DNA from 2 places in the Microbacterium sp. CCNWLW41 genome. Region 2 is predicted to be linked to the other one. Evidence: riboswitches for the same ligand, from Rfam matches in the RefSeq annotation. Region 2 holds a riboswitch; the other holds the start of a gene.
What was found. Region 2 has a riboswitch for FMN ahead of ribD (bifunctional diaminohydroxyphosphoribosylaminopyrimidine deaminase/5-amino-6-(5-phosphoribosylamino)uracil reductase RibD). Riboswitches for the same ligand answer to the same signal wherever they lie in the genome.

Region 1: linked by a shared signal. The riboswitch ahead of ribD (bifunctional diaminohydroxyphosphoribosylaminopyrimidine deaminase/5-amino-6-(5-phosphoribosylamino)uracil reductase RibD) and the one ahead of ribD (bifunctional diaminohydroxyphosphoribosylaminopyrimidine deaminase/5-amino-6-(5-phosphoribosylamino)uracil reductase RibD) in region 2 are both predicted to bind FMN.

The regions. Positions count from the first base shown of each region.
Region 1 is NZ_JBAOJP010000011.1:49,113-64,692, forward strand. It holds gene V6R91_RS30140 (ABC transporter ATP-binding protein) at 1-78, opposite strand, end outside; gene V6R91_RS30145 (AsnC family protein) at 105-320, opposite strand; gene V6R91_RS30150 (ABC transporter ATP-binding protein) at 543-1,484, shown strand; gene V6R91_RS30155 (ABC transporter permease) at 1,481-2,362, shown strand; gene V6R91_RS30160 (ABC transporter permease) at 2,359-3,201, shown strand; gene V6R91_RS30165 (MFS transporter) at 3,267-4,745, opposite strand; gene V6R91_RS30170 (Fe-S protein) at 4,945-5,298, opposite strand; gene ribH (6,7-dimethyl-8-ribityllumazine synthase) at 5,372-5,854, opposite strand; gene ribA (GTP cyclohydrolase II) at 5,851-7,125, opposite strand; gene V6R91_RS30185 (riboflavin synthase) at 7,122-7,793, opposite strand; gene ribD (bifunctional diaminohydroxyphosphoribosylaminopyrimidine deaminase/5-amino-6-(5-phosphoribosylamino)uracil reductase RibD) at 7,793-8,830, opposite strand; FMN riboswitch at 8,899-9,060, opposite strand; gene V6R91_RS30195 (sugar-binding transcriptional regulator) at 9,152-10,111, opposite strand; gene V6R91_RS30200 (glycerol-3-phosphate dehydrogenase/oxidase) at 10,200-11,924, shown strand; gene glpK (glycerol kinase GlpK) at 11,990-13,540, shown strand; gene V6R91_RS30210 (Fpg/Nei family DNA glycosylase) at 13,580-14,440, opposite strand; gene V6R91_RS30215 (GNAT family N-acetyltransferase) at 14,516-15,082, opposite strand; gene trpS (tryptophan--tRNA ligase) at 15,134-15,580, opposite strand, start outside.
Region 2 is NZ_JBAOJP010000008.1:106,867-122,446, reverse strand. It holds gene V6R91_RS25210 (TetR/AcrR family transcriptional regulator) at 1-112, opposite strand, end outside; gene V6R91_RS25205 (oxygenase MpaB family protein) at 185-1,054, shown strand; gene V6R91_RS25200 (GNAT family N-acetyltransferase) at 1,103-1,672, shown strand; gene V6R91_RS25195 (Fpg/Nei family DNA glycosylase) at 1,727-2,602, shown strand; FMN riboswitch at 2,671-2,823, shown strand; gene ribD (bifunctional diaminohydroxyphosphoribosylaminopyrimidine deaminase/5-amino-6-(5-phosphoribosylamino)uracil reductase RibD) at 2,879-3,928, shown strand; gene V6R91_RS25185 (riboflavin synthase) at 3,928-4,599, shown strand; gene ribA (GTP cyclohydrolase II) at 4,596-5,897, shown strand; gene ribH (6,7-dimethyl-8-ribityllumazine synthase) at 5,894-6,370, shown strand; gene V6R91_RS25170 (hypothetical protein) at 6,418-6,771, shown strand; gene V6R91_RS25165 (MFS transporter) at 6,935-8,389, shown strand; gene V6R91_RS25160 (MmcQ/YjbR family DNA-binding protein) at 8,422-8,832, shown strand; gene V6R91_RS25155 (alpha/beta hydrolase) at 8,861-10,192, opposite strand; gene V6R91_RS25150 (glucose 1-dehydrogenase) at 10,338-11,084, opposite strand; gene V6R91_RS25145 (flavin-containing monooxygenase) at 11,081-12,745, opposite strand; gene V6R91_RS25140 (alpha/beta hydrolase) at 12,742-13,692, opposite strand; gene V6R91_RS25135 (TetR/AcrR family transcriptional regulator) at 13,837-14,442, shown strand; gene V6R91_RS25130 (NADP-dependent oxidoreductase) at 14,494-15,414, opposite strand; gene V6R91_RS25125 (helix-turn-helix domain-containing protein) at 15,568-15,580, shown strand, end outside.

The DNA.
Region 1 (15,580 bases), on a different contig from region 2:
GCCGCGCGGCGCGCGAGGGGAGGGGGACGCCGTGGGCGGTGCGACGGCGGGGGCTTCGTCGAGTTCGGCGGAGGGCATGGGTGTACCTCGTTCGTGAAAAGGGCTTACCTTCGACCGTACTTCTTGTGGACGGCCTGTCGGCTCACGCCCAGGGCGCTCGCGATCGCCTGCCACGAGAAGCCGAGGTTGCGGGCCTTGCGCACCTGCACCTCTTCGGCGCGGGCGAGCTCGCGGCGCACCTCGGCGAGGCGGTGCAGCTCGGCCAGGGGTTCGCGCGCGCCGGCCGCCCCGATCAGGGTGCTCAGGTCGTCGCCGCTCATCGTGCGCCTCTCGTGCGGGCCGCCCATCGGTCGATGAGCTGTCGGATCACGGATGCCGCAGGCCGCGGCATCCGTCGTCAACCATAGTTGACACGCCGCGGCGCCGTCAACTCGCGTTGACGCTGCAGCCGCCAACTCGACCGAGGAAGGGTGCGGGCAGGGGAGCGCCGTGGGCGCATGACGGCGCTGGGCGGTGTCGGAGCGGGGCGTTAGGGTGGTCCGGTGCCCGCCCCCGTGATCGAAGCTGCGAACCTCGTCAAGGCCTACAAGGTCAAGGGCAAGCCCGACTTCCTCGCCGTCGACGGCCTCTCGTTCGAGGTCGCGCCCGGCGAGTCGTTCGGCCTGCTCGGCCCGAACGGCGCGGGCAAGTCGACGACGATGAAGATGATCGGCGCCGTCTCGACCCGCACCGCCGGCGACCTCGAGATCCTCGGGCTCGACCCCGACCGCTACGGGCCGGAGATCCGCTCGCGCCTCGGCGTCGTGCCCCAGCAGGACAACCTCGACGGCGAGCTCAACGCGCGCGAGAACCTCTACATCTACGGCCGCTACTTCGGCCTGCCCGGCCGGGTGTGCGCCGAGAAGGCCGACGAGCTGCTGGCCTTCGCCGCGCTGGAAGACAAGGCCAAGTCGAAGGTCGACCAGCTCTCGGGCGGGATGAAGCGACGGCTGACGATCGCCCGCGGCCTCATCAACGACCCGCGCATCCTGCTCCTCGACGAGCCGACCACGGGCCTGGACCCGCAGGCGCGGCACGTGCTGTGGGACCGGCTGTTCCGCCTCAAGGAGCGCGGCACGACGCTCGTGCTGACGACGCACTACATGGACGAGGCCGAGCAGCTGTGCGACCGCCTCATCGTCGTGGACAAGGGCCGCATCATGGCCGAGGGCACGCCGGCGTCACTCATCCGCGACCACTCCAGCCGCGAGGTGCTCGAGGTGCGGTTCGGCTCCGACCGCAACGAGCAGGTCGCGCCGCTGCTCGAAGGTATCGGCGACCGCGTCGAGGTGCTGCCCGACCGCGTGCTCGTCTACGCGCGCAACGGCGAAGAGGCCCTCGAGGCCGTCACGCACCGCGGTCTCCGCCCGATCACGAGCCTCGTGCGCCGCTCGAGCCTCGAGGACGTCTTCCTGCGCCTGACCGGAAGGTCGCTGATCGAATGACCGCGCGACCCGAAGACGCCGGCGCCGCCGCGACGACCGCGGCGCCGTCGCTCGACGAGCTGCGTGCCGAGGCGCTGCAGTGGGGGCGCAAGCCCCGCATGTTCGGCACCTGGTACGTCACCGAGCACATGGTGCGTGCCATGCGCGCCTACGGCTGGACGATCATCGTCGGCGCGCTGGGCCAGCCGATCCTCTACCTCCTGGGGCTGGCGGTGGGGCTCGCGGCGCTCATCGACGCGCCGATCGTCGAGAACGGCGTGGAGGTGTCGTACCTCGTGTTCGTCGCCCCCGCCCTTCTCATGACCGCCGCGATCTCGGTCGCGTCCGAGGAGTTCTCCTACCCGGTGATGGCCGGCTTCAAGTGGCGGCGCTACTTCTTCGGCTTCAGCGCCTCGGCGCTCTCCCCCGGTCAGATCGCCGGCGGTGTGGTCGCCGGCGCCTCTGCGCGCATCATCTTCGTCGTCGTCGCCTACTACGCCTTCCTCTGGATCTTCGGCGCCGTGCCCGACCCGGCGACCGGCTGGCTCACCATCCCCATCGGCCTGCTCGCGGGGCTCGCGTTCGGGATCCCGTACATGGCGTACGCCGCCTCGATCACGGAGGACAAAGGGCAGATCGCGCTGGTCCAGCGCTTCATCTTCATGCCCATGTTCCTGTTCTCGGGCACGTTCTATCCGCTGGCCACGCTTCCGCTGTGGCTGCAGTGGATCGGATGGGTCTCGCCCCTCTGGCACGCCACCGAGCTCGGCCGCATCGTCACCTACGGCAAACCCGCCGAACCCTTCATGATCGTCGTGCACGTCGGCTACCTGCTCGTGCTGTCCATCGGCGGCTACCTCGTCGGCAGGCGTCTGTTCGGCAGGAGGCTGGCCGAATGACCGCCGTCCGACAGTCCTCCGGACCGGAGGAGACGCAGGCGCAGGTCCGCCGCGGCGGCGTGCGGGCGCTGTGGGCAGGCAACCCGCAGGCCGTGGTGCAGCGCGGGCTCCTCGCCGCCCGCTCGTCGAGCTGGGCCGTCGTGCTCTCGGGCTTCTTCGAGCCCGTGTTCTACCTCGCCTCGATGGGCATCGGGCTCGGTGCCCTCATCGGCGATGTCCAGACCTCCAGCGGCGTCGAGGTGCCCTACGCGGCCTTCATCGCCCCGGCGCTCCTGGCGGTGTCGGCGATGAACGGCGCCATCTACGACTCGACGTGGAACGTCTTCTTCAAGCTCAACTACGGCAAGCTCTACGAGGGGATGCTGGCGACCTCCATGGGGCCGCTCGACGTGGCGCTCGGCGAGATCCTCTACGCGCTGCTGCGCGGCCTGCTCTACGCCACCGGCTTCATGGTGATCATGCAGCTGCTCGGGCTGAATCTGGCCTGGACCGCGATCCTCGCGCTGCCGGCGGTGCTGCTCATCGCCTTCGGTTTCGCCAGCCTCGGCATGGCGGTCACCAGCTACATGAAGACCTTCCAGCAGATGGACTGGATCAACTTCGTGCTGCTGCCGATGTTCCTCTTCTCGGCGACGCTGTACCCCATCACCATCTACCCCGAGTGGATCCAGGGCATCATCATGGCCTTCCCGCTGTGGCACGGTGTCGAGCTGGTCCGCGGCCTCACCACCGGCATCCTCACGCCCGACATGTGGTGGCACGTCCTGTACTACGTCGTCATGATCGCCGTGGGCCTGGTCTTCACCACGAAGCGGCTGCGCGCGCTGTTCCTGGACTGAGGTCACAGACGACGGATGCCCCGACCCGGCCGGGTCGGGGCATCCGCTCGTCCGGCGCGATATCGCTAGAGCGAACCGGTCGCACCGACGCCCAGGTCGGCGTCGTAGTCGACGTCCTTCGTCTCGGGCGCGAGGAGCAGCGCGATGAACGTCAGCACCGCCATCGCCGACAGGTACACCCCGACCAGCACGGGGCTGCCGCCGGCGGACGCCCACAGCCAGACCGCGACGATCGGCGCGAGGGCCGCCCCGAGGATCGACGACACGTTGTACGAGATGGCCGATCCCGAGTACCGGACGTTGGTCGGGAACAGCTCCGGCAGCACGGCGCCCATCGGCCCGAACGTGGAGCCCATCAGCATGAACCCGAAGACGAGGAACGCCTGCGTGAGGGCTCCGGTGAACTTCGGGTCGGCCTGCGGGAGCAGGAAGATGTTGAAGGTGAGGCCGAACACGATGATCAGACCCGTCACCCACAGCAGCAGGCGGCGGCGGCCGATCGCGTCGGCGATCGGACCGGACAGCAGCGTGAAGATGCCGAAGAACACCACGCCGATGATCTGCATCAGCACGAAGTCGGTGTAGCCGAAGCCCAGACCCGGGTAGAACTGCGCCGCGAAGGCGTCGGCGTCGAACGGGTTGCCCGCGGCCTCGGCGGCCGCCTGCGCGGCGGCCGATGCCGTCTCGAGGTCCGCCGCCTTCGTGCCGTACGAGAGGGTGAAGTTCGTCATCAGGTAGAACAGCACGTACGTCGCCAGCATGATGAACGTACCGAGGATCAGGTGCCACCAGTGGTGACGCAGGACCGTCGCCAGCGGGAACTTGCGGATCGCGCCCTTGGCCTCCGCCTTGACGAAGGTGTCGGACTCGACGAGGCGCAGGCGCACCCACAGGCCGATGATCACCATGACCGCCGAGAACAGGAACGGCACGCGCCATCCCCACGCGAGGAAGTCGTCCGAGCGCTGTCCTGCGCCGTCCGGGTGCGGGAGCAGGTAGTTGATCGCGAGGAACACCGAGTTGGCGATGATGAAGCCCAGCGGGGCACCCAGCTGCGGGAACGTGCCGTACCAGGCGCGCTTGCCCTTCGGGGCGTTCTCGGTCGCGACGAGCGCCGCGCCAGACCACTCGCCGCCGAGCGCGAAGCCCTGGGCGAGGCGGAGCACCAGCAGCAGCACGGCCGCCCACACGCCGATCTCGTTGAAGGTCGGGAGGCATCCGATCAGGAAGGTCGCGATGCCCATCGTGAGGAGCGAGGCGACGAGGGTCGCCTTGCGCCCGAAGCGGTCGCCGAAGTGGCCGAACACCACCGCGCCGAGCGGCCGGGCGATCATGGCGGCGCCGAACACGCTGAACGAGAGCAGGAGCGACGTGGTGTCGTTGCCGGTGGGGAAGAAGAGGATGGGGAAGACCAGGACGGCGGCGGTCGCGTAGACGTAGAAGTCGTAGAACTCGATCGTCGTGCCGACGAGGCTCGCGGTGATGACGCGGGAACGGGGATTGGCGGGGGCCGCGGGCGTGGCGGCGGACGTGCGGGAAGTCATTGTCACCTGGGGGAGTGCGGAGCGAAGCATCCGGGTCGGATGCGGCGGTGGGCGTCCGCACGGCGCAGGGTGATGCGTCAGGCGGCACTGCACTGGATCACCGTGAGCACGGGCGGGGTCGCCCGGCACGAGGATCGAGTCTACCCCCGGCTGCGGATGCCGCGACGCGGGGTCGCGGCATCCGCTCGTTCCCGCTGGATCAGCGCCAGAGCACCGCGATCGCGGCGTTGGCGAAGGTGAGGATGCCGATCGACCAGAAGATCGCCGGCGGCACCGAGCCGGACTTGCGCTGGCGGCCGGCGCCGATGCCCAGCAGCGCGCCGATGATCAGGAGGATGACCAGCTTCACGCCGATCTTGGCGTAATCGAGGTCGTACTCGATGCCCCAGGGGGCGGCGAGGATGAGGCCGGCGACACCCGCGATGCCGAGACCCCAGTGCATGAGACGCGTGATGTGGTGCTTCCCGTTGACCAGTTCGACGACCCAGGCTCCGAAGAGGATGGCGAAGCCGACGAGGTGGACGAGCACGACGACGTGGCGGAGGATTTCCATGCCATCAGCCTACCTGAAGGTTGCCTCGCCTCCAGGGCCGATCGCGGGGCGCGGCGCGGCCCGCGCCACCCGGTCACCGAGCCTGTCGGAGCTCCCGCAGCACGAGCGCGGTGCGCAGCGCGGCGTCCGCCGCCTCGTACCCCTTGTCCTCCTTCGACCCCTCGAGTCCGGCGCGGTCGATGCCCTGCGCCTCGTCGTCGAGCGTGAGCACACCGAAGCCCACCGGCTTGCCGGTGTCCAGCGCCACGCGCGTGAGGCCGTCGGTGGCCGCGTTCGAGACGAAGTCGAAGTGAGGCGTGCCACCGCGGATGATCACCCCGAGCGCGACCGCCGCATCGGCGCCGGCGTCCAGCGCCGCCTTCGCGACGACCGGCAGCTCGAACGAGCCCGGTACGCGGACGAGGCGCCAGGAGGCGCCCGACGCCTCGAGGGCGCGCTCGGCGCCGGCGATGAGGCCGTCGGTGATCGTGTCGTGCCACGTGCCGGCGACGACGACCACGTCCAGGCCCGCGCCGTCGATCCGGTCGGTGGCCTGGGGAGCGCCCTTGCCGCTCATCGCTCTGCTCCTTCGTGCATCTGGGCCAGCGCGTCGGCGAGATCCGCCTCGGCGATGATGTGGCCCATGCGGTCGCGCTTGGTCGCGAGGTACTGGTGGTTGTTCGGGCCGACGCCCACGAGGAGCGGAACCTGCTCGACGATGTCGAGTCCGAGGGCTCGCAGCTGCGCCACCTTGTCGGTGTTGTTGGTCAGCAGGCGCACCTTCTCGATGCCGAGGTCGGTGAGGATCCCCGCCGCCGCCGCGTAGTCGCGCGCATCGGCCGGGAGGCCGAGCGCCAGGTTCGCATCGACGGTGTCGAGTCCGCGCTCCTGCAGCGAGTACGCGCGCAGCTTGTTGATGAGCCCGATGCCGCGCCCCTCGTGGCCGCGCATGTAGATGACGACCCCGCCGTCCTGCTCGATGGCGTCCAGCGCCGCATCGAGCTGGGGGCCGCACTCGCACTTGAGCGACCCGAAGGCCTCGCCGGTCAGGCACTCGGAGTGCACGCGCACCAGCGGCGCGTCGGAGAGCTCGCCCGAGACGACCGCGATGTGGTCGGTGCCGGTGACGCGGTCCTTGTACGCGAGGAAGCGGAAGTCGCCGTGCGAGGTGGGCACGCGCGCCTCGGCGCGCAGGCTCACGCGGCGCTTGTGCGCGCCGTGGGTCGCCGGGTCGCACGGCGCGGTCTCGTCGAGGTGGGCGATGAGCTGCTCGATCGTGATCACCGGGATGTCGTGCTCGGCGCCGAGCTCTTGGAGACCCGGCAGTCGCATCATGCTGCCGTCGTCGGCCACGACCTCGCCGATGACGCCGACCGGCGTGAGCTCGGCGAGGCGCATGAGCTCCACCGCGGCCTCGGTGTGGCCGGCCCGCTCGCGGACGCCGCCGTCGACGGCGCGCAGGGGCAGGATGTGGCCGGGACGGATGAGGCTGGCAGGCGTCGACTCGGGGTCGGCGAGCACGTTGAGCGTGTGTGCGCGGTCGGATGCGCTGATGCCCGTCGACGAGCGGTCGGCCGCGTCGACGCTGACGGTGTACGCGGTGCCGCGGGCGTCCTCGTTGACCTCCACCATCGGGGGGAGGTCGAGACGGTCGGCCCAGTCGGCGGGCATCGGGGCGCACAGGAAGCCGCTGGTCCAGCGGACGGTCCAGGCGACCCACTCGGGCGTCGCGAGCTGTGCCGACAGCACGACGTCGCCCTCGTTCTCGCGGTTCTCATCGTCGGCGACGATGACCGGCCGGCCGGCGCGCAGCGCCGCCAGGGCCTCGGGGATCGTGGAAAGGCTCATGCGGAGCCTCCTTCCGTGGGTGCGGACGTCGCCGCGGAGACTGCTGAGGCGGCCGGGGCCGTGGAGGCGAAGGAGAGGAGGCGCTGCACGTGCCGCGCCAGGATGTCGGTCTCGAGGTTGACGCGGTCGCCCGGGACCCGGGCGCCGAGGGTCGTCGCGGCGAGGGTCTCGGGAATGAGCGAGACCTCGAACCAGCCGTCGCCGGGGGAGGCGGGGCTGGCGGCGCTGACCGTGAGCGAGACGCCGTCGACGGCGATCGAGCCCTTGTCGACGACAAGGGGCGCGAGCGGTGCCGGCAGCGAGATGCGCAGCACCTGCCACTGCGCGCCGGGGCGCACCTCGAGCACCTCGCCGGTGCCGTCGATGTGACCCTGCACGATGTGCCCGCCCAGTCGTCCGTGCGCAGCCGTGGCGCGCTCGAGGTTCACGCGGCGTCCCGCTGCGACCCCGGCGAGGGTCGACATGTCCAGGGTCTGCTTCATCACGTCCGCGGTGAACCAGTCCGCGCCCTGGTCGACGACGGTGAGGCACACGCCGCTGACCGAGATCGAGTCGCCGTGCGCGGCATCCGACACCGCCTTCGGGGCGGTGACCGTCACGCGCACGCCGTCGCCCGACGGCTCGACGGCGGCGATCTCGCCGATCTCCTCGACGATTCCGGTGAACATCACTCGTCTCCTTCCGACGACGGGCGGGCGACGATGAGCAGATCATCGCCGAGGGGGGTGACGGATGCCACGGCCAGGCGTCGCGCCTCGGTGATCGTGGTCACGCCGATGTCCTGGAGCGCGAGGCGGTCGCCGCCGAGCAGCACGGGGGCGACGTACACGAGGAGCTCGTCGGCGAGCCCGTCGCGAAGGAAGGAGGCGGCGACGGAGGGCCCGCCCTCGACGAACACGCGCTGCACGCCGCGACGGCGGAGGTCTTCGAGCAGCGCCGGGAGGCCGCCGGACGCGGGGTCGCCGGGGAACTGCAGGAATGCGTGCGGGTGCCGGCGCAGCGCCGCGGTCTCGGGCACCGCGCGGGCGCCCACGACGACGGGGACAGGCTGTTGCGACAGGAGCGAGCCGTCCTCGGCACGCGCGGTGAGGGCCGGGTCGTCGGCGAGGACCGTGCCGGTGCCGGCCACGATGGCGTCCGCCTGCGCCCGGCGCACGTGGACGTCGGCGCGCGCCACCGGTCCGGTGATCCACTGGCTGGTGCCGTCGGATGCCGCAGCCCGCCCGTCGAGGCTCTGGGCCCACTTCACCGTCACGTGCGGGCGACCGAGGCGCTGCACCGTGAGCCACGCGTCGAGCAGCGCGGCCGCCTCCGGCGCGAACAGGCCGGACTCGACGTCCACGCCGGCAGCGCGGAGCCGGTCGGCGCCGCCGGAGGAGTGGTCGCCGGGGTCGGCGACGGCGTACACCACGCGGGCGACCCCGGCGGCGATGAGCGCCTGGGCGCACGGGCCGGTGCGTCCGGTGTGGTTGCAGGGTTCGAGGGTGACGACGGCGGTCGCACCGCGGGCTGCGCCCGGCGCCAGCTGCGACAGGGCATCGACCTCGGCGTGCGGCGTCCCGGCGCCGCGGTGCCAGCCCTCGGCGAGGATCTCGCCGTCGGGCGAGAGCAGCACGGCACCGACCTGCGGGTTCACGCCCCGCGGGCCGCGCACGGCGAGCTCCAGCGCGCGACGCATCGCGTCGTGTTCCGCTGCGCTTGCCATCCGGCCCCTCGTCTCGTCGTCGTCTACGACGCTCCGGGGCACGGGAAGCCGCGGCGCGCAGGGCGCCGCTCGTGCTGCCTCCCATCCGGACTAGCGACGGATACCCGTCGCATCACCGTCGGTTCCGGAGTTCCACCGGATCGGCCGTGGCGGCATCCGATCGGATGCTGATGCCTCGGCTCGCGGACTGTCACCGCCGGTTCGGATTCTCACCGACCCCGGAGCACGTTGATGCTCACGAGTGTAGTCAACGCGGCATCCGTTCATTCATTCCATGTCTTCGCATGTACTTCGTCGCGAGGCGGGCGCGGCATGCGGCCGTCACTCCAGCAGCGCGCGCGCGGTGGCCTCGTCCACGACCAGGTCGGTGGCGATGCGCGCGGCCAGCGCCCCGCGCAGGCTCGCGAGCTTCGAGACGCCCGAGACGATGCACAGGCGCCGGGGGATCCGCCGCAGCAGGTCGAGGCTCGGGCCCGTCGCGCGGGCGTTGAGCGTGATGCCGTCGCTCGAGCCGTCGGCGCGGTAGAAGACCGTCGCGACGTCGCCGACCACGCCCTCGTCGGCGAGCTCGTCGAGCTCGCCCGCCTCGAGGTAGCCGCCGCTGTACACGTGGCTGGGCACCTGCGAGCCCGCCGAGCCGGTGCTGAAGACGACGAGGTCCATCGACGTCTGCATGTCGAGGATCCGGCGGGTGCTGCGCTCCCGCCACATCGCCCGCTTCGTCGCCGGGTCGTCGAAGAATGCCGGCACCGGGAACTGCTGCGCGCTGCCGTCGTACGCCGCGGCGAAGCGGCTGAGGATCTCGCTGGCGTACAGGAGGCCGGTCGTGTGCGTGTTGCCCGAGCCGTTGAGCTGCACGAACGTCGCGCCGTGGACCGGCTTGGGCACCAGATGCCGGCTCACCGCGGCGGTCGTCGACCCCCACGCGACACCCACCGTCATGTCGTCCTGGACGAGGTCGGCGACGATGTGGGCGGCGGCGATCGCGACGCGCTGGAGGCGGTCGACCTCGGTGGCGTCCTCGGGCACCGGAACGACGTCGGCCGCGATGCCGAACCGTTCGGCCAGGCGCTCCTCGAGCCCCTCGGGGGCGGCGAAGGGAGACCGGATGCGGATGTCGACGATGCCCGCGGCGCGCGCATGGGTGAGCAGGCGCGACACCGTCGAACGCGACGTGCCGAGCTCGCGGGCGATCGCCTCCATCGTGCGGTCCTGCACGTAATACAGGTGCGCGGCGGTGAGGGCCCGCTGCACCGTCCGGGCGTCGCCGATCTGCTCCATCGTGCCATTCTGCACGTATGTGCATATGGCCTGCAAGGACGTCCAGAGGTGTCATCATGGTCACCAGCGACACGAAAGGGGGCCGGCGATGACGGCGGGTTCGGAGCGAGGATTCGAGGCACTTTCGGCGCGTCCGTATGCCGACGTGCTGATCATCGGGGGCGGCATCAACGGCCTCGCCACCTTCCGCGACCTCGCCATCCAGGGCGTGGACGTCGCGCTCGTCGAGAAGGACGACTTCGTCAGCGGCGCCTCCGCGGCCTCGTCCCACATGATCCACGGCGGCATCCGCTACCTCGAGAACGGCGAGTTCCGTCTCGTGCACGAGGCGGTCACCGAGCGCAACGCGCTGCTCAAGACCGCACCGCACTACGTGCGCCCGCTGCAGACGACCATCCCGATCTTCTCCACCTTCTCCGGCGTCCTCTCCGCTCCGCTGCGCTTCCTCCGCCACGGCGGCGGAAAGCACCGGGAGCGCGGCGCCGCGCTCATCAAGATCGGGCTGGTCATCTACGACTCCTTCTCCCGTGGCGGAGGTCTGTTCGGGCGCGGCACCGTGCCGCGCCACACGTTCCACGGCCGCAAGCGCTCGCTCGCGCAGCTCCCTCAGCTGAACCCCGACGTGAAGTACACCGCCACCTACTGGGATGCCTCGCTCCACGACCCCGAGCGCCTGGCGATCGACGTCCTGCGCGACGGCCGCATCGCCGGCGGCGAGCGCGCGCGCGCTGCGAACCACACCGCGGCGGTGGGGGTCGACCGCGGACGGGTCGTGCTGCGCGACGCGCTGAGCGGCGAGGAGACGCGGTTCGCGGCATCCGTCGTCGTCAACGCCAGCGGACCGTGGACGGATCTGACGAACCTTGCCCTGGGCGACCCGACACGCTACATGGGCGGCACCAAGGGCTCGCACATCGTGCTCGACCACCCCGAGCTGCTCGCTGCGACGGGCGGCCGGGAGCTGTTCTTCGAGAACGAGGACGGCCGCATCGTCCTCATCTACCCCCTGAAGGGTCGCGTGCTGGTCGGCACCACCGACCTCGAGCACGAGATGGGCGACCCGGTCGTGTGCACCGAGGCCGAGGTCGACTACTTCATCGACCTCGTCGGGCAGGTGCTGCCCACCGTGCCGGTGCAGCGTTCGCAGATCGTCTACCGGTTCTCGGGCTTGCGGCCGCTGCCGGGCCACGGCGAGCTCTCGCCCGGCTTCGTCTCGCGGGACTATCGCATCGAGTCCGCCCCGCTCGTGGGAGGGGACGCCACGGTCCTGAGCCTCGTCGGCGGCAAGTGGACGACCTTCCGCGCCTCGGCCGAGGACCTCGCCGACCGCGCCCTCGAGCTGCTCGCCCAGCCCCGCCGTCGCTCCACCCGCGGCCTGCCGATCGGCGGCGGCCGGGGCTACCCCGTCACCGAGCGCGCGCGGCAGCAGTGGATCGCCTCGCACGCCGTGGACGTCCCCGCCGCGCGCGTGGCGACGCTGCTGGACCGCTACGGCACGGTCGCGGCATCCGTCGTCGAGGCCATCGCACAGGACCCGGACGACGCGCTCCTGGACCACGCGCCCTCCTACAGCTCGGGCGAGCTGCGGCACCTCGCGGCGACCGAGGACGTCGCGCACCTCGACGACCTGCTCCTGCGCCGCACGAGCATCGCCTTCACCGGCGGTGCGACGCCCGACGCGGTGGCCGAGGTCGCCGACGCCGTCGCGCCGGTGCTCGGGTGGGATGCGGACCGCGTCTCCCTCGAGATCGCCCGTGCCCTCGAGCGGGTCCACGCCGCCGACCCGACGTGGTCCCCGGCGTCGGCACGATAGCCTGACCGCACCGCGCCCGAGGGCGCCGTCGCGGGTACTGCCGCCCGCCGAGGAAGGAGACGAGGTTGCCCGACCACGTGCTGTCCATCGATCAGGGCACGACCTCGACGCGCGCGATCGTGTTCGACTCCGGCGGCGCGGTCGTCGCCGTCTCGCAGCGCGAGCACGAGCAGATCTTCCCCCGCGCGGGCTGGGTCGAGCACGATCCGGTCGAGATCTGGACGAACACCGAATGGGTGGTGGCCTCGTGCCTCTCGCGCGCCGGGATCGGCGCGTCCGAGGTCGCGGCGATCGGCGTGACCAATCAGCGCGAGACCGCCGTCGTGTGGGAGAAGCGCACCGGCCGGCCCGTGCACAACGCCCTCGTCTGGCAGGACACCCGCACGCAGCCGCGCATCGACGAGATGTCGCGCGACGGCGGGGGCGACCGATTCGCCGACACCACCGGTCTGCCGCTGGCGACCTACTTCTCGGCGTCGAAAGTGGCGTGGATCCTCGACCACGTGCCCGGCGCGCGCGCGGCCGCGGAGGCGGGCGACCTGCTGTTCGGCACGCCCGACACGTGGGTGGTGTGGAACCTCACCGGCGGCGCGCGCGGCGGCATCCACGTCACCGACGTCACCAACGCCTCGCGGACGCTCCTGATGGACCTGCGCACCCTCGACTGGTCCGACGAGCTGCTGGCGACCTGGCGCATCCCGCGGGCGATGATGCCGGCCATCCGCTCCTCATCGGAGGTCGTCGGCGAATCGCTGCTGCCGGAGGTCCTCCACGGCGCCCCGATCGCCGGGATCCTCGGCGACCAGCAGGCGGCGACCTTCGGGCAGGCGGCGTTCGACGCGGGAGAGTCGAAGAACACGTACGGCACGGGCAACTTCCTGCTCGTCAACACCGGGACCGAGATCATCCGCTCCGGCAGCGGGCTCATCACCACCGTCGGCTACCGGATCGGCGACGAGCCCGCGCGCTATGCGCTGGAGGGCTCGATCGCCGTGACCGGCTCGCTGGTCCAGTGGCTGCGCGACAACCTCGGCATCATCCAGCGCTCGGAGGAGGTCGAGACGCTCGCCTCGACCGTCGACGACAACGGCGGAGCGTACTTCGTGCCGGCGTTCTCCGGGCTTTTCGCGCCGTACTGGCGCCCCGACGCACGCGGCGCGCTCGTCGGCCTCACACGCTACGTCAACAAGGGGCACATCGCGCGGGCCGCCCTCGAGTCGACGGCCTTCCAGACCCGCGATGTCATCGAGGCGGTCGTCGCCGACACGGGACGGACGCTCGACGAGCTCCGCGTGGACGGCGGCATGACGCGCAACGACCTGCTGATGCAGTTCCAGGCCGACATCCTCGGCATCCCGGTGGTGCGCCCGAAGGTCGTCGAGACCACGGCGCTCGGCGCCGCGTACGCCGCGGGCCTGGCGACGGGGGTCTGGCGCGACCTCGACGAGCTGCGCGCCCACTGGCAGGAGGACGTCCGCTTCGAGCCGCGGATGGCGCAGGACGAGCGCGAGCGGCGATTCCGGCAGTGGCGCAAGGCCGTGTCGAAGTCGCTGGACTGGGTCGACGACGACGCCCGCGTGCTCATGGGCACCACCGAGACACCGCCGTTCGGCTGAGGCCTCGACGGGCGCCGCGGGGTCCCGGCGCGTCGGCGCCTACTTCAGCAGGCGCGAGAGGCGGCGGTCCGCGAGGATCTTGCCGCCGGTCTGGCAGGTCGGACAGTACTCGAGCGAGTTGTCGGCGAAGAACACGCTGCGCACCTCGTCGCCGCACACGGGGCAGGTCTCGCCTCGCCGGCCGTGCACCTGCATGCCGCGGCGCTTGGCGTCTTTGAGCTCGGCCGGAGGCTTGCCGGACGCCTCGGCGACGGCATCCGTCAGCGTCTGCGTCATCGCGTCGAAGAGGCGCGTGATGTCGGCGTCCGACAGCGAGGACGCGAGCGCGTACGGCGACATCTTCGCCGCGTGGAGGATCTCGTCGGAGTAGGCGTTGCCGACGCCGGCGATGATCGCCTGGTCGCGCAGCACGCCTTTGATCTGCGTGCGCCGGCCCTCGATGAGGGACGCGAACACGTCGCGCGAGAAGGACGGGTCGAGCGGGTCGGGGCCGAGCCGGGCGATGCCGGGCACGTCGGCGGGCTCGCGGACGACGTAGACGGCGAGCGACTTCTTCGTGCCCGCCTCGGTCAGGTCGAAGCCCGCGCCGTCGGCGAGCGCCACGCGCAGCGCGATCGGTGTCTTGCCGGGGCGGATCACGGTCTTAGGCAGCTCGTCGTACCAGCGCAGCCACCCCGCCTTGGCGAGGTGGAACACCAGGTGCGGGCCGGTCGTGGCGAGGTCGATGAACTTGCCGTGGCGTTCGGCCCCCGTGATCTCGGCGTCCTTCAGCGCGTCGATCGGCGGGTCGTACGTCTTCAGCGCCGCGATGTTCGCGACCGTGGCGCGCTCGATGCGCACGCCGGTGAGCCGCTCGCGGAGGAAGTCGACGAGCCCCTGAACCTCGGGCATCTCGGGCATGCGCTCATCCTGCCATGGGCCCGCGACGGCAGGGCCGGCGAACCCGCCGGGTTCGCGGCGAGCGGCGGGGGCCGGTCAGTCCGCGAGGACCGCCCAGTTCTGCGGCCCGCGGTCGTCGGACGCGAGGAGGCCGGCGATCCAGCCGTCGTCGCGCCCGTGCGCGCCCGTCAGCGCCTTGCGCAGCAGTCCCTCGTACCGGAAGCCGAGCGTGCGGGCGAGCTTGGCAGAGGCGACGTTCCCCACGACCGCCCGCCACTCGATGCGGACCAGGCCCAGACCGTCGGACGAGAACCCCCAGTCGATCACCGCCTCGGCCGCCTCGCGGAGCCGACCGCCGCCGCGAGACCAGGGCGCCATCCAGTAGCCGATCTCACCGGCTCCTCGTCCGTCGACGCGGTAGAACCCGATGGTGCCGACGAGGCGGTCGCTCTCGCGGATGATCCAGGTCAGGTGCTGGTTCGCCTCCCAGTCGCGCGGGATGCGCTCCACGAACGCCGCCGCGTGCTCCCGCTCGTACGGGACCGGCACCGGGGTGTACCGCTGGATGTCGGCATCCTGGCAGGCCGCGTGGATCAGGTCGACATCGTCCTCCCGGGGGAGCGACAGCTCGAGGCGAGGCGTGCGCAGGACGACCGGCTCCATCGGCCCAGCCTAGGGCCGGGCGCGTGGGGTTGCCCGCGGCAGGCCGGGGAGTCAGCGGGTACGGCGGAGCAGCCCCACCTTGTCGTAGACGTCGGCGAGCGTGCGGTTGGCGACTTCTTCGGCCTTGGCGGCGTTCGCGGCCAGCACGCGGTCGAGCTCTGCCGGGTCGTCGAGCATCTGCAGGGCGCGCTCGCGCACCGGACCGAACTCGTTCACCACGACCTCGGCCAGGCCCTTCTTGAAGTCGCCGTAGCCGCGGCCCGCGTACTCGTCCTCGATCGCCGGGATCTGGCGGCCCGTCAGCGCCGCGTAGATCACCAGCAGGTTCGACACGCCGGGCTTGGTCTCGCGGTCGTACCGCACCGACCCCTCGGAGTCGGTCACGGCGCGCATGATCTTCTTCGCCGAGACCGCCGGGTCGTCCAGCAGCCAGAGCACGCCGGCATCCGTCTCGGCAGACTTCGACATCTTCGCGGTCGGGTTCTGCAGGTCGTAGAT
Region 2 (15,580 bases):
ATTCGCAGGCGATGCCGATCGCCGCGCGCTCGATGGCCCGCAGCGTGCGCCTCCGATTCCGCTCGCGCCTTCCGGTAGCGGCGGGACTGGGACCTTCGCTAATGTCGGACATAGTCCAAGTATGGACATAGTCCACCAATATGGTGGAGTGGACCGCCGCGTTGCGCCGAACCCCAGGAGTGCCATGTCCCCTGCCGTCGATCCCGTCACCGCGTCCGCCGTCTCCGCCCGCGAGGATGAGGGATACTTCGGACCGGAGAGCGTCTCCTGGCGTGTCTTCTCCGACCCCGCCACCAAGCTGGGCGGCATGGCAGCCCTCCTGCTCCAGGCGCTCAACCCGAACATGATGCGCCTCTTCGACCATGCGACCGCCGCGTACGACGACCCCGCAGGGCGCAGCGAGCGCACGGGCCGGTTCCTCGAGACCACGGTGTTCGGGGACCGCGCGCACGCCGACGCCGCGGCCGCATCGGTCCGGCGGATGCACGCCCACGCCGTCTGGACCGACCCGCACTCCGGGCAGACGCTCCGCGCCGACGAGCCGGCCTGGCTCGACTGGACCCACAACACTCTCGTGTTCGCTCTCCTTCGTTCGTCGGAGGCCTTCGGCCTGGAGCTGACGCCGGACGAGCAGGACGCCTTCGTCCGCGAGCAGCACATCGCCGCGGGTCTCGTCGGCTGCGAGGTCACCGGGCTGCCCGCCTCCCGAGCCGACCTGGAACAGTACATCGACGACCAACGGCACTGGATGGCGCTCACCCTGCCCGCCGCCCAGGTGACCCGGACTCTCCGCGCGCCGCGCCTGCGCGGCAACCCGATCGCGGTGTGGACGTCCGTCGTCGTGCAGGACGGGGTGCTCTCCCTCCTGCCGGACTGGGCGCTTCTCCTCTACGGCGTCGAGGGGCGACCGATGAACCTGCGGCGGGCCGGACGCAGCACCCGGCGCCTGATCGGACTCGCGCGTCGGAACCGCCCCTACGATCGGCTCATCACGGAGATCACCGACCGCGTGGACACCCACCCTTACCGCAAGGTCCGCGCCGCCCGGCGCTGACCGGGGTCGGGAACCGGGGTGGCGGCCCCTCCGAGATATCCTGGAGGGATGGATTCCGTCGTGCTGCACACCGATCGTCTCGTCCTCCGCCCGCCGACGGAGACCGACGTCGACGCGATCACCGCAGCATGCCAGGACCCCGAGATCCCGCGCTGGACGACGGTCCCCAGCCCGTACTCCCGCAAGGACGCGGAGGACTTCGTCGCCTTCGTCGCACAGGCCTGGGACGACGGCAACGAGGCCGTCTGGGGCGTCTACCGCGACGAGTCACTCATCGCGTGCGTCGGACTGCACCACATCACCGAGCACCGCGCGGGCGGGCACGCGGAGCTCGGGTACTGGACCGCTCCCGCCGCACGCGGGCACGGCTACCTCAGCGAGGCGGCCCGCGCGGTCGTCGACTGGGGTTTCCGCGACCTCGGCCTCGCCCGCATCCAGTGGCAGGCGGTGGAGGGAAACATCCCGTCGGCCCGCACCGCCCGCGGCCTCGGCTTCCGCTTCGAGGGCACGCGTCGTCAGGCCCTCGTCAGCCACCGCGGCCGCGACGACGGCTGGACGGCGGGTCTGCTGTCGACCGACGACCGCTCCCCCGTCGACTGGCCGGTGGATCTGGGCTGACCGAGCGGGGACGAGACCGGCACGGATGTCGGCGTCCGGTGGCAGGATGGGCGCATGCCCGAGATGCCGGAGGTCCAGGGTCTCGTCGACTTCCTCGCCGAGAGGACGACGGGTCTGACACTCACGCGCGCCGCGGTGTCCGCCATCGCCGCGCTCAAGACCTTCGACCCGCCGCTGACGGCGCTGCCCGGCGCCGCCGTGCGGGGCGTGCAGCGACACGGGAAGTTCATCGACCTGGACCTCGCGGCGCCGGGCGGCGAAGGCCTGCACCTCGTGTTCCATCTCGCCAAGGCCGGGTGGCTCCGCTGGTACGAGCAGATGCCGACCACACCGGTCCGCCCCGGCCGCTCGCCGATCGCCCTCCGTGTCGCCTTCGACGACGACAGCGGCTTCGATCTCACCGAGGCGGGCACGAAGAAGTCCCTGGCCGTGTACGTCGTCCGAGACCCCGCAGAGGTCCCCGGGATCGCCCGGCTCGGCCCTGACCCCCTGGATCCCGCCTTCACGAGGGAGGCGTTCGCCGCGCTCCTCGAGGGGCGACGCACGCAGATCAAGGGACTCCTGCGCGATCAGGGGGTGATCGCCGGGATCGGCAACGCGTACTCGGACGAGATCCTGCACGCGGCGCGCATGTCGCCGTACGCGGCGGCCGCCTCTCTCGGCCCGGAGGACGTGACCCGGCTCTACGACGCCATGCACTCCACCCTGGCCGAGGCGGTGGCCGCCGCCTCCGGAAAGCCCCCGGCGGACCTGAAGGACGCCAAGCGGCGCGGGATGCAGGTCCACGGCCGACGCGGCGAGGCCTGCCCCGTCTGCGGGGACACCGTGCGCAGCGTCTTCTTCGCGGACCGGTCCCTGGAATACTGCCCGACCTGTCAGACCGGTGGGAAGACGCTCGCCGACCGCCGCCTCTCGCGATTGCTCAAGTAACCCGGAGACGCGGGAAAGATGCAACGGAATAAGATCGGGGGTGATGCGTTGAGGAGACTCAGAGCATCAACGTGCTCCGGGGTCGGTGAGAATCCGAACCGGCGGTGAGAGTCCGCGAACCGAGGACGCGCCCCGCGCGACCGAGGCCGATCCGGTGGAATTCCGGAACCGACGGTGATGCGAGGCAGAGCCTCGTCAGTCCGGATAGGAGGCAGCACGCGAGTATTCGACGTGCGTCCCCGGAGCCATCGATCAGGTCGGAAAGGGACGACGCACATGACGACGACGGCGGCGGAGCGCGCGGCGATGACGCGCGCCATCGAGCTGGCCCGTCGCGGTCCCCGCGGCGTCAATCCGCAGGTCGGCGCCGTTCTGCTCTCCCCTACGGGTGAGACCCTTGCGGAAGGCTGGCATCGCGGCGCCGGCACCCCGCACGCCGAGGTCGATGCCCTGTCCCGCCTCGCCCCCGGCGCCGCGCACGGCGCCACCGCGGTCGTCACCCTCGAGCCGTGCAACCACACCGGTCGCACCGGCCCGTGCGCGGTCGCCCTCATCGAGGCCGGAGTCTCGCGCGTCGTCTACGCGCTGGACGACCCGGGAGAGCTGTCGGGGGGCGGGGCCGAGCGCCTGCGCGGCGCCGGCGTCGACGTCGAGGCCGGCGAGCAGGCGGACGCCGCCAGGGAGGTCGTCGCCGACTGGATGACCGCCCAACGTCTCGGGCGCCCGCACGTCACCGTGAAGTGGGCCCAGAGCCTGGACGGACGCGCGGCCGCGGCCGACGGGTCGAGCCAGTGGATCACCGGCGCCGCCGCGCGCGCCGACGTGCACCGCCGTCGTGCCCGGGCGGATGCGATCGTCGTGGGCACGGGAACCGTCCTCGCCGACGACCCTGCGCTCACCGCGCGCGACGGCGGCCGCCTTCTCGACCACCAGCCGGTCCCTGTCGTGATCGGCGGCCGTGCGGTCCCCGCCGACGCCGCACTGCGACAGCACCCGCACGAGCCGATCCTGATCCCCGGACACGACCTCCGCGAAGCGTTGCGGCTGCTGCATGACCGCGGCCTCCAGCGCGTCTTCGTCGAGGGCGGCCCGACGCTCGCCAGCGCGTTCGTCGCCGCCGGGCTCGCGGACGCCGTCCTCGCCTACATCGCGCCGGTCCTGCTGGGAGGCCCCCGGCTCGCCCTGACGGACATCGGCGTCGACGACATCTCCGGGGCGCGGCGCCTCGTCGTGGACGAGTGGCTGCCCCTCGGAGCGGATCTGCTCGCGATCGCCCGGCCCGCCTCGCCCCACGACCACGACGGACCCCCCGAAGGAGCAGCCTGATGTTCACCGGAATCATCGAGGAGGTCGGCGAGATCACCGCGATCGTCCCGGCCGGAGACGGCTGGCGGCTCACCGTGCGTGCTCCCCGCGCGGCCTCGGACGCCGTGCACGGGGAGTCGATCGCGGTGAGCGGGGTGTGCCTCACCGTCGTGGGCTCCACGACGGACGCCTTCGACGCCGATGTCATGAAGCAGACCCTCGACGTCTCGGCGATCGCCGACGCGCAGGTCGGCACGCGGGTCAACATCGAGAAGGCGATGCCCGTCGGCGCCCGCCTGGGCGGGCACATCGTGCAGGGGCACGTGGACGGCATCGGCACGGTGCTCGACGTCCGCCCGGGTGCGCAGTGGAGCGTGCTGCGCGTCTCCCTGCCTGCGGACCTGGCGCCGCTGGTGGTGGACAAGGGGTCGATCAGCGTCGCCGGAACCTCCCTCACGGTCAGCGCCGTGAGCGCCCCCACGGTCGCAAGCGGACACTGGTTCGAGGTCTCCCTCATCCCCGAGACGCTCGCCGCGACCACCCTCGGCGCCCTCCGGGTCGGCGACCGGGTCAACCTCGAGACCGACGTCCTCGCCCGTCACGTCGAGCGCCTCCTGGCGTTCCGCGCGCACACTCCGGCAGCTCAGACCCCCGGCGCACCGGACGCCGGCACGGAAGGAGGCTCGCGATGAGCCTGTCCACCATCCCCGAGGCCCTCGACGCGCTGCGCGCCGGACGGCCCGTCATCGTCGCCGACGACGAGAACCGCGAGAACGAGGGCGACGTCATCCTGTCGGCCGAGCTGGCCACGCCCGAGTGGGTGGCCTGGACCGTGCGCTGGTCTTCCGGCTTCCTGTGCGCGCCCATGCCCGCCGACATCGCGGACGCCCTGAACCTCCCCCCGATGGTCGAGGTGAACGAGGACGCCCGCTCGACCGCGTACACGGTGAGCGTGGACGCCGCCGCCGGCGTCACCACCGGCATCAGCGCCTCGGACCGCGCGCGCACGCTCAACGTGCTCGCGGATGCCGCGTCGACGGCCTCGGACCTCATCCGCCCGGGCCATGTCCTCCCGCTCCGCGCCGTCGACGGCGGGGTCCGCGAACGCAGCGGCCACACCGAGGCCGCCGTCGAGCTCATGCGACTGGCGGGTCTGCGTCCGGTCGGGGCGATCGCCGAGGTCGTGGCGGAGGACGGCAGCATGATGCGGCTGCCCGGCCTCCAGGAGCTCGGCGCCCGCGACGGGGTCCCCGTGATCACCATCGAGCAGCTCATCGCCTACCTCGACGAGCACGAGCCGCGGGAGGAGTCCTCGCCGGCGGCGACGAGCCGGCGGCGGGTGAGCCTCCGCGCCGACGCAAACGTCCCGACGACTCACGGCACGTTCCGGTTCCTCGCCTACAAGGATCGCGTGACGGGCACCGACCACATCGCGGTCGTCTCCGGCGAGCCCGGGGAGACGGCGCTGGTGCGCGTGCATTCCGAGTGTCTGACGGGCGAGGCGTTCGGCTCGCTGAAGTGCGAGTGCGGTCCGCAGCTCGAGGCCGCCCTCGACGCGATCGAGCAGGACGGCGGCATCGTCATCTACATGCGCGGCCACGAGGGGCGCGGCATCGGCCTCATCAACAAGCTGCGCGCTTACAGCCTCCAGGAGGAGGGGCTGGACACCGTGGATGCGAACATCGCGCTGGGCCTGCCTGCCGACGCGCGCGACTACGCCGCGGCGGCGGGGATCCTCGCCGACCTCGGCGTGTCCAAGGTGCGTCTGCTGACGAACAACACCGACAAGGTCTCCCAGCTGCGCGAGCTGGGTCTCGACGTGGTGGAGCAGGCCCCCCTCATCGTCGGCGTCGGACCGAACAACCACCAGTACCTGGCCACCAAGCGCGACCGGATGGGGCACATCATCGGCGAGGCGGAGCTGGCCGCCGCCCTCGCGCGCACCGAGGAGATCGCCGACGGCGAGCACGAGCTGAAGGAGCACGCATGAGCGGCGCAGGAGCACCCGAGACCGGCGGCATCGACGCGAAGGGCACCCACGTGGTCGTCGTCGCGGGGACGTGGCACGACACCATCACCAACGGCCTGATCGCCGGGGCGCAGCGTGTCCTCGACGCGGCCGGGGCCACGCATCGCCTCGTCCGCGTCCCCGGTTCGTTCGAGCTCGCGGTGGCGGCGCAGGCCGCCTTCGCGGGCGGGGCCGACGCGGTGGTGGCGCTCGGGGTGATCATCCGTGGCGGCACGCCGCACTTCGAGTACGTCTCGGCCGCGACGACCGACGGGCTCACCCGGGTCGCGCTCGATGCCGGACGCCCGGTCGGATTCGGCGTCCTCACCCTGGACGACGAGCAGCAGGGGCTGGATCGCGCCGGTCTCCCCGGCTCCCGCGAGGACAAGGGCGCGGAAGCGGCGGACGCCGCGCTGCGGACGGCCCTCGTGATCCGCGAACTGCGCGGCGCCTGAGGCTCGCCTTCCTAGCGCCGGTGCGGCGCCAGGCCTAGGCTTCCGCCATGGAGACCCTGCGCCTGATCGTCGTGTTCGTCCATCTCATCGGCTTCGCCGTGCTCTTCGGAGCATGGGCCGCCCAGGCCTTCGGCGGCGAGCGCCGCATCACCAAGCTCATGGACTGGGGCCTCGCGATCGCCGGTGTCGCCGGACTCGCCCTCGCCGCTCCGTGGGGCATCTCCTACGACCTCAACTACGTCAAGATCGGAGTGAAGCTCGTCGTGCTGCTCGTGATCGGCGCCATGCTCGGCATCGGCGCCGCGCGCCAGAAGCGCGGTGAGGCGGTGCCGTCCGGAGTGTTCTGGCTGATCGGTCTGCTCACGCTGGCCAACGCCGGGATGGGCCTGCTCTGGCGCTGACCCCCTCGTCGTCGATGCGGCCGGTTCCGGGAACGGACCGGCCGCATCGTCGTCTGCGATATTCCGCGTCGGTCGCGGTCCGCACGGTTCTTCGGCCGTAGACTCCCTCTGCTCACCGAGAGCAGCCTCGAGGGGGAGGCTTCATCACCGACCGGAGGAACCGATGGCCACCGTCGCCACACCTGCCAACCCGCGCTCGCGCGTCATCCTCGCCAGCCTCATCGGCACGACGATCGAGTTCTACGACTTCTACGTCTACGCGACGGCCGCCGTCCTCGTCTTCCCCGCCCTGTTCTTCCCGACCGGCAACGACACCACCTCGCTGCTGTCGTCGTTCGCGGTGTTCGGCGCCGCCATGGTCGCCCGCCCGATCGGCGCCGTCGTCTTCGGCCACTTCGGCGACAAGTTCGGACGCAAGGCCACGCTCGTCGCCTCGCTCCTGACGATGGGCATCGCGACATTCCTCATCGGACTGCTCCCGACGTTCCACGACATCGGCGTCTGGGCCGCGCTGCTGCTGCTCATCCTCCGCCTCGCTCAGGGGTTCGCGCTCGGCGGCGAGTGGTCGGGGGCGGCGCTCGTGGCCACCGAGAACGCCCCGCAGGGCAAGCGCGCGTGGTACGGCACGTTCCCGCAGCTCGGCGCGCCGCTGGGCTTCATCATCGCCAACGGCCTCTTCCTCATCATCAACGCGCTGCTCCCGCACGAGTCCGACCCGAGTCTCAAGTCCGAGGCGTTCCTGAGCTGGGGCTGGCGCGTGCCGTTCCTGTTCTCGGCGGTCATGGTCGTCATCGGGCTGTGGGTGCGGCTGAAGCTCGTGGAATCGGAGACCTTCACGCGCGCCGCGGACCGGGGCGTGATCCGCAAGCTCCCGCTGGCGACGGTGTTCCGACACCACGGGAAGCAGCTGATCCTCGGCACGTTCATCATGCTGGCCACGTACGTCCTCTTCTATCTGATGACGAACTTCACGCTGTCGTACGGGACCAAGCCCGCGTCGCTCGAGGTCGCCTCGGCCGCCGCGCAGAAGGCGGCGGAGGCAGCGGGCGGGACCTTCGATCCGGAGGCGTTCGCCGCGCAGTTCTACCCGGGGCAGGGCTTCGGGTACACGCACTTCGTGATCATGCAGATCATCGGCGTGGTCTTCTTCGGGATCTTCACCCTCGTCTCCGGCCCGCTCGCCGACCGGTTCGGCCGCCGACGCCTGCTGCTGTGGGTGACCGCCGGGATCATCGTGTTCGGCCTGACCTTCTCGCTGTTCCTCCTCCCTCAGGCGACCCCTGAGCTGACGACGATCCTCACCCAGTGCTTCCTCGTCCTCGGCTTCCTGCTCATGGGCATGACCTTCGGTCCGATGGGGGCGCTCCTGCCCGAGCTGTTCCCGACGAACGTCCGCTACTCCGGCTCGGCGATCTCGTACAACGTGTCCTCGATCCTCGGTGCGGCGGTGGCGCCGCTGATCGCCGTGTGGCTGTGGGCGCTCGGCGACGGCTCGCCGTGGCTGGTCGGCGTCTACCTCTCCGCCATGGCGGTGCTGACGTTCATCGCGCTGCTGCTGACCCCCGAGACCAAGGACCACGCCTACGAGGACGATCTCGGGATCGCCGCGCAGCCGTAGCGGCGTCGCCGTCGGCCGCCTACACTGACCGCATGGCGACGCTCGAGGATGTGCGCCGGATCGCGCTCGCGCTCCCGCAGGTGACCGAGAAGGTGGACGGTCATCGCGGCGGGGCGACCTGGCGCACGGCCGCCGGACTGGTCGTCTGGGAGCGCCCGCCGAGCAAGCGCGACCTGGAGCAGCTCGGCGCCCTCGGGCTCGACTGGCCCGACGACACCGTGGTGGGCGTGCGCGTCGACGGGCCGCAGGCGAAGGCGGCGCTGCTCGAGACCTACCCGGACGCGTTCTTCACCATCCCGCACTTCGAGGGCTACCCGGCCGTGCTGATCCGCCTGAGCGCCATCGACGACGCCCTGCTGCGCGAGACCATCACGGACGCCTGGCTGCTGCGCGTGCCCTCCGCGGTCGGCGCCGACTGGCTGGCCGCGCAGGGCCTGTCCTGAGCAGCGGACCACCCGGACCGCGGGCTCGTCACCCGACGCGGCCCAGTTCGGCAAGGGCGCTCCGGTCGAGCGCGCGCCCGTCCGCGACGGCGTCCAGGACCAGGACCGTGGCCTGGGCTGCGATGCGAGCGCCGTGGGATCCGCGCGCCCCGGTCACACCCGGCACCGGGGCCAGGGCCAGGCCCGTGTCCGCGAATCCCAAATGCGCCACGCCGTCCACGGTGACGCGGGCACCGTCCGCGTCGAGGAGTCCCGCGACGGCATCGTCGTACGCGGGGTTGGCGTCGGCGTCACCGGCGACGAGGAACACCGCGGGACGCGCGAGGACGCTGCCCTGCGGCGAGCGCGGCATCCCGTCGATGTCCACCACACCGCGGAATCGCTCGTCGGTCCTGGCCGCTTCCACCGCGGCCGCGCCGCCCAGGGAGTGGCCCGCGGCGACGAGGCGCGTCGGATCCGCGGCGACGAGCGCGGGCAGAGGGTCGCCGGCCACCATCGCATCGGCGACGGCGCGCAGGTCGGCGGCCCGCACGGCGGCGGCGCGATCCGCCACCGACTGATCACGGACGTCATCGCCCGTCGCCCGGGTCTCTCCTCGCGCCGCTCCCCCGTCGGCGAGCTCGGCGTACGCGGAGTCGTAGGGGTGGTCCACCACGATCACGACCGCTCCGTGGCTGGCGACCTCCTCCGCCCACGACCGCATCAGCCACCGGGATCCGGAGGCTCCCGGCGAGGCCACGACGACGGGGAAGCTCCCCGTCTCCGCCGGCGCCTCCCACGAGGCGTGCGCTCGCGCCCGGCCGAGGCCGTCCAGCACGATCGCGGGCAGACCGAACTGCGCGGCGAGCGCACCGGTCAGCGCATCCGCCCGCTCCCGGTCCGGCAGGTAGTCCCTGGTCCCGCCCGCCTCGGCCGCCGGGTACCAGATCGTCGCCGGGATCGATCGCTCCCCCTCCGCGCTCCCTCCCCCACGTGCGTCCCGCGTCGCATCGACCCACACCGTCGTGGCGACACCGACCCCGTGCTCGCCACGGGGCGCCGGGACGAGCACGGGAGGAAGCCCCCACGCGACGGCCGCCGGCACCGCGACCACGGCGGCCAGCAGGATCCCGATCGTCCGCCGTGCCCCGGCCGAACGCATCCGTCGGACCCCGACGGCGTAGGCCGTCACCGGGACGGCGCAGGCCAGGATCGCGAGAAGCTGCCACCGGGGTCCTTCCCAGAGCAGCGCGACCGCGGCGGTCGCCGCCGTCACCGCGCCGAGGGCCCAGACCAGCGCGGTGCTCCGCCGCCTGCGGAGAGCGGCGGCGAGCAGGGTGGCGAGAAGGCCCCCGGCCAGGGCGAGGTCGAGGTACGGCATGGGCCCTCCGGTCGATCGGCGTGACGACGACGCTACGCGCCGCCGACGCGGCGATCGTCATCCCCTGGTCGCGGGGGGATCATCCCCGGGGATGATCCCCCCGTCCGGCGTCGCGGCGCGGCGGGACGACCGACGGCCGGCCGTGTCAGACGAGAGTTCCCGCGGTGATCCCGCCGTCGACGACGAACTCGGCGCCCGTGCAGTAGCTCGACTCGTCTCCCGCGAGGAAGACGACGAGCCCGGTCACCTCCTCGGGACGCGCGAGCCGCGTGAGCGTGCTTCCCTCGAGATCCGCGTCGGTGATCTCGCGGAACGCCTCGATGAGCGGGGTGGCGACGCCGCCCGGATGGAGCGAGTTGACCCGGATCCCGACCGATGCCAGTTCGAGGGCGGCGGACTTCGTCAGCCCGCGCAGCCCCCACTTCGACGCGCCGTACGCGTGATAGCCGGGGTAGCCCTCCATGCCCGCGGTGGACGAGACGTTGACGATCGATCCGCGTCCCGAGGCCGTCAGGGCGCCGAGCGCGGCGCGCATGCCCAGGAACGGACCGGTCAGGTTGATGTCGAGGATGCGATGCCAGGTCTCCGGCGTCGTCTCGTCGAGGGGCGCGCGCAGGAAGACGCCCGCGTTGTTCACGAGGACGTCGAGGCCTCCGAGCTCCTCCTCGGCGACACGCACCGCAGCGGCCCATCCCTCGGCGTCCGTCACGTCGAGGTGGACGTAGCGCGCGGCGTCGCCGAGCTCGGCGGCGAGGGCGCGCCCCTCGTCGTCGGCGACGTCCGCCAACACGACGCGCGCGCCCTCGGCGATGAAAGCGCGGGCGTGCGCGGCTCCCATCCCCCGGGCGGCGCCGGTGATGAGCGCGCGCTTTCCGTCGAGTCGTCCGGTCATGGCTGGTACTCCTTCGCGATGGTGGTGGTCGTCGCCCCGGCGCTCCCCGCCGCGGACACGGGTTCGGCTCCGGTGAGGTGGAACCCGGGATAGCCGTTCTCCGCCTCGGCGTCGCAACGCCGGCGGTAGTCGAGGAGGCCGCCGGCATACACGAGTGCCCTCGTCGGCTTGCCCTCGATGTTCTGCCCTCGATACCAGGAGCGGGCGCGGGTCTTGAGCGTGCGTCCGAAGGCCGCCTCGACGGTCTCGGACCACTCCTGCTCGGACGCCTCCCGCGGCTCGATGGCCGCGCCGCCGGTGCCGAGGCGCGTGATCGCGTCGACGACCCATTCGACGTGCTGCTCGATCGCGGCGAACATGTTGACGAGGACGGACGGCGACTGCGGGCCGGTGATCATGAAGAGGTTCGGGAACCCCGCCGTCTGTATCCCGAGGTACGTCCGGACGCCGTCGCGCCAGGCATCCGCCAGCGCGACACCGTCCCGACCTCGGTAGTCCACGCGCGTCAACGCGCCCGTGAGGTTGTCGTAGCCGGTCGCGTACACGATCACATCGAACGGGCGCTCCCGGGTCCGCGTGGCGACACCACGGGGCGTGATGCGCTCGATCGGATCCGCACGGAGGTCGACCAGGTCGACGTGCGGGAGGTTGAACGTCGCGTGGAAGTCGGTGTCCGTGACGATCCGCTTGCCGCCAATCGGGTAGTCCCTCGGGGTGAGCGCCTCCGCGGTCTCCGGATCCTCGACGGTCTCCGCGATGCGGTCGCGGACGTAGTCGGCGAGGCGCTCGTTGGACTCCGGATCGACCGGCGCATCGATGAACGTCGTGAAGAAGAGGTTCCCGCCGAGCTTCCACGCCTCGTCGAGCCGGCGGGAACGCTCCGGCTCCGGGGTGTCGCGCAGCGTCTGCGTGGTGAAGATGTCCGACAGCCCCGAGGGCGATGCGCGTCGCCGGTCGGCGCGCTGGCTCGCCCGCTTCCGCGCCCGGATCACCTCGTCCGCGTAGAGCGGGCGGTTGCGCGCGGGGATCGTGTACGCGGGCGTGCGCTGGAAGACCGTCAGCTCGGCCGCGGTCCTGGCGAGCTCCGGGATGAGCTGCACGCCCGAGGATCCGACCCCGATCACGGCGACGCGGGCCCCGGAGAGGTCGACGCCGTCGTGCGGCCAGCGTCCCGGATGGAGGGAGAGTCCCTCGAAGTCCTCCACGCCCGCGAACGGCGGGACGGAGGTCGCCGAGATCGATCCGCTGGCCGCGACGACGAACCGTGCCCGTGTGGTCGTCCCGTCCGAGGTCACGACCTCCCAGACGGCCTCTCGCTCGTCGTAGCGGGCCGATGTCACCGTCGTTCCGAAACGGAACGCCGGGCGGACTCCGAGACGGTCCGCGACCCAGTCGGCGTAGCGGAGGATCTCCGGGGCCGTCGCGTACCGCTCGCTCCAGGTCCAGCCGTCGTTGATCCCCGGATCGAACGCGTACTGGTAGTCCAGGCTCTCGACGTCGCAGCGGGCACCCGGATACCGATTCCAGAACCAGGTCCCGCCGACGCCGGTCCCGGATTCGAACCCGGTCACGCGGAGCCCTCGTCCGCGCAGCGCGTGCACGGCGTAGATCCCGGCGAATCCGGCGCCGACGACGACGACGTCGGCGTCCGTGGCCGTCATCGCGCGGCCTCCGCGACGGGCGCGAGCGCGCGGACGAACGCCTCTCGGATGTCCGCGAGCTGACGCTGTGACACGCGCGCGGCCGGAGCGATGCTCGCCGAGGCGTGGAACGTGCCCGGATACAGGTGCGCCTCGCACGGCACGCCCGCCTGGGCGAGGCGACGGGCGAACTCGAGGCCCTCGTCGCGCAACGGGTCCACCTGGTTCACGGAGACGAACGTCGGTGGGAGGCCGGACAGATCCGACGCCCGCGCGGGCGCGGCATAGGCATCCGCCGTCCTCCCCTCGCCGAGGTACACCCGCCAGCTCAGCTCGGCGTTGCGCCGGCTCCACATCGGTGTGTCCTCGTACGCCCGCGCCGACTCGGACGAGACACGGTCATCGGTGACGGGGACGTCGAGGAGGAGCAGTCGCAGCGTCGGTCCCCCGGTATCCCGCAGACGCAGCGCGACACCGGCTGCGAGCGCACCGCCGGCGCTCTGACCGCCGATCGCGATGCGGTCCGGGTCGATGCCCAGGCGCTCCGCGTCGCGGACGAGTCCGCGGACGGCGGCGACGCCGTCCTCGATCGCTGCGGGAAAGACGGACTCCGGCGAGCGCCGGTACTGCACCGAGGCGGCGATCGATCCCGACGCGTGCACGACCGTCTCCAGGAACGGCAGCGACTCCGCCGCGTCTCCGAGCACGAAGCCGCCGCCGTGGAACCACACGACGACCGGAGCGGGACCGACACCATCCGGTCGCAGCAGCTCGATCGGCACAGCAGGAGCACCATCCGCCCCCGGCACGGTGACGGTCTCGCGGCGCACGCCCGGTCCGGGCTCGTAGGGCGGCAGCACCGCCGCAGCCTCGGCGAGTCGCCGGCGGGTTCCTTCGATGTCGCGGAGGTCGATGTCGGGCAGATACGGCATCGCGGGCGCCAACTCGGGGTCGTACGGGTGGGACATGGGAGCCTCCTTCGGCTTCGTCTCCCTGGCGGCATCGGCCATCGATGCGCTCCCCCACACCACCAAGGATCTGACACCGCGTCAATCCACCGGTCATGCCGTCTCGTGACTAGACGATTACGCGAACGTGTCTAGTATCGACGCATGGAACACTCCCGCCCGGTCCCGCTTCGCCAGCGCCAGAAGGCCGCCACGAGGGAGGCCCTCGTGGACGCGGCGATCGAGGTCTTCGCCGAGACGGGATACCCGCACACCCGGATCGACGACATCGCCGCGCACGCGGGCGCGAGCAGAGCGACCTTCTACCTGCACTTCGGAAGCAAGGCGGCGCTGCTGGAGGAGATCATGTCCCGGGCCGCGGACGGCTTCGAGCCGAGCTACGACGACCTCGCCGCGTTGCTGCGCTCGCGCGACGACGCCGGGCTGCACCGCTGGATCGCCGGCGCGCTCGCCAACTGGGCGGACACCGCGCACCTCATGCGCCCCGTCTACGAGGCCGCCGAGTCCGACGCCCGGCTCGCAGCGCGCCTCCTCCCCGACGCGCTCCCCGGTGCCCATCGCCTCGCGCGGGCGCTCCGTGACGGAGGTGTCGTCGACGACGAGGAGGACGCGGCGATCACGGCGATGGTGCTCCTCGCCCCGCTTCACGTCGCGTTCCGTCGCCGCGCCGGCGGCCATCCCGTCGACGAGGACCGACTCGCCGCCGTCACCGCGGCGATGTGGGCGGCCTACCGCGCTCCGGCGAGGTGAGGCGACGGCAGCCGCCCCGCGCCGGGTGGCGGCGGCCGCTCCGGAAAGCGCTCAGGGCACGATGACGAGCTTGCCGCGCGTGTGACCGGTCCGACTCGCCCGGAACGCGTCGCCGACCCCGTCGAGCGGGTAGGTGCCGGCGATCTCGACCCGCAGGCGCCCGGCGTCGGCCAGGGCGGCGAGGCGCGCGGTCTCCGCGGCGTCGGGGCGTACCCAGATCGACCGCCCGCCGTGCTCGGGGACCGTGGCGTCCGCCACGGACGCATGCGGCCCGCCGTCCCGGAGCACCGCGAGCGTGGTGTCGAGCTGCCCGCCGACGAAATCGGCCACGGCGTCCACCGGTCCGCCCGCCAGCGCGCGCACTCGCTCGGCCAGTCCCTCGCCGTACACGACGGGGACGATGCCGAGTCCGCGCAGGTACTCGTGATTGCGCTCCGAGGCGGTCCCGATCACCCGCGCGCCCCGATCCGCGGCGATCTGCACGGCGAGGGCGCCCACGCCGCCGGCTGCGCCGTGCACCAGGAGGGTGCGCCCGTCCAGGTCGCCGAGGGCGTCGATCGTCCGCAGCGCCGTCCCGCCCGCGAGCGGCAGGGCGCCGGCCTGCTCCCAGCTCAGCGAGGCGGGCTTGTGCGCCACCGCGTGCGCGGACACGGCGACGCGCTCGGCGAACGTGCCGTCGGCCACCACGTCCTTGCGCGCGTACGCCATCACCTCGTCGCCGATCGTGAACTCCGGGGTGTCCACGCCGAGCCCCACCACGACGCCCGCGACATCCCAGCCGGGGATGACCGGGAAGCGGGCGTCGATCAGCCCCTCGAGGTAGCCGGCCATGACCTTCCAGTCGACCGGGTTCACCCCCGCGGCGCGCACCTCGATGAGGACGGAGCCCGGGAAGAGCTTCGGCTCGGCGACGTCCCGGACGACCACTTCGTCCGGGTCCTGGGTGTAGTGGTCGTAGACGGCGGCGCGCATGCGGTCCCTCTCGGTTCGGTGGATCTCCATCCTCACCCCGTCTGCGAGCCTGTGGCGCGGATCCGCCCGATCACCGGACGATCCGTCACCCCGCGGACGATCGATCGTCAACGTTCATTGACATTCCTCCGTGGGTCAACCATGATTGACGACATGACCACGCACA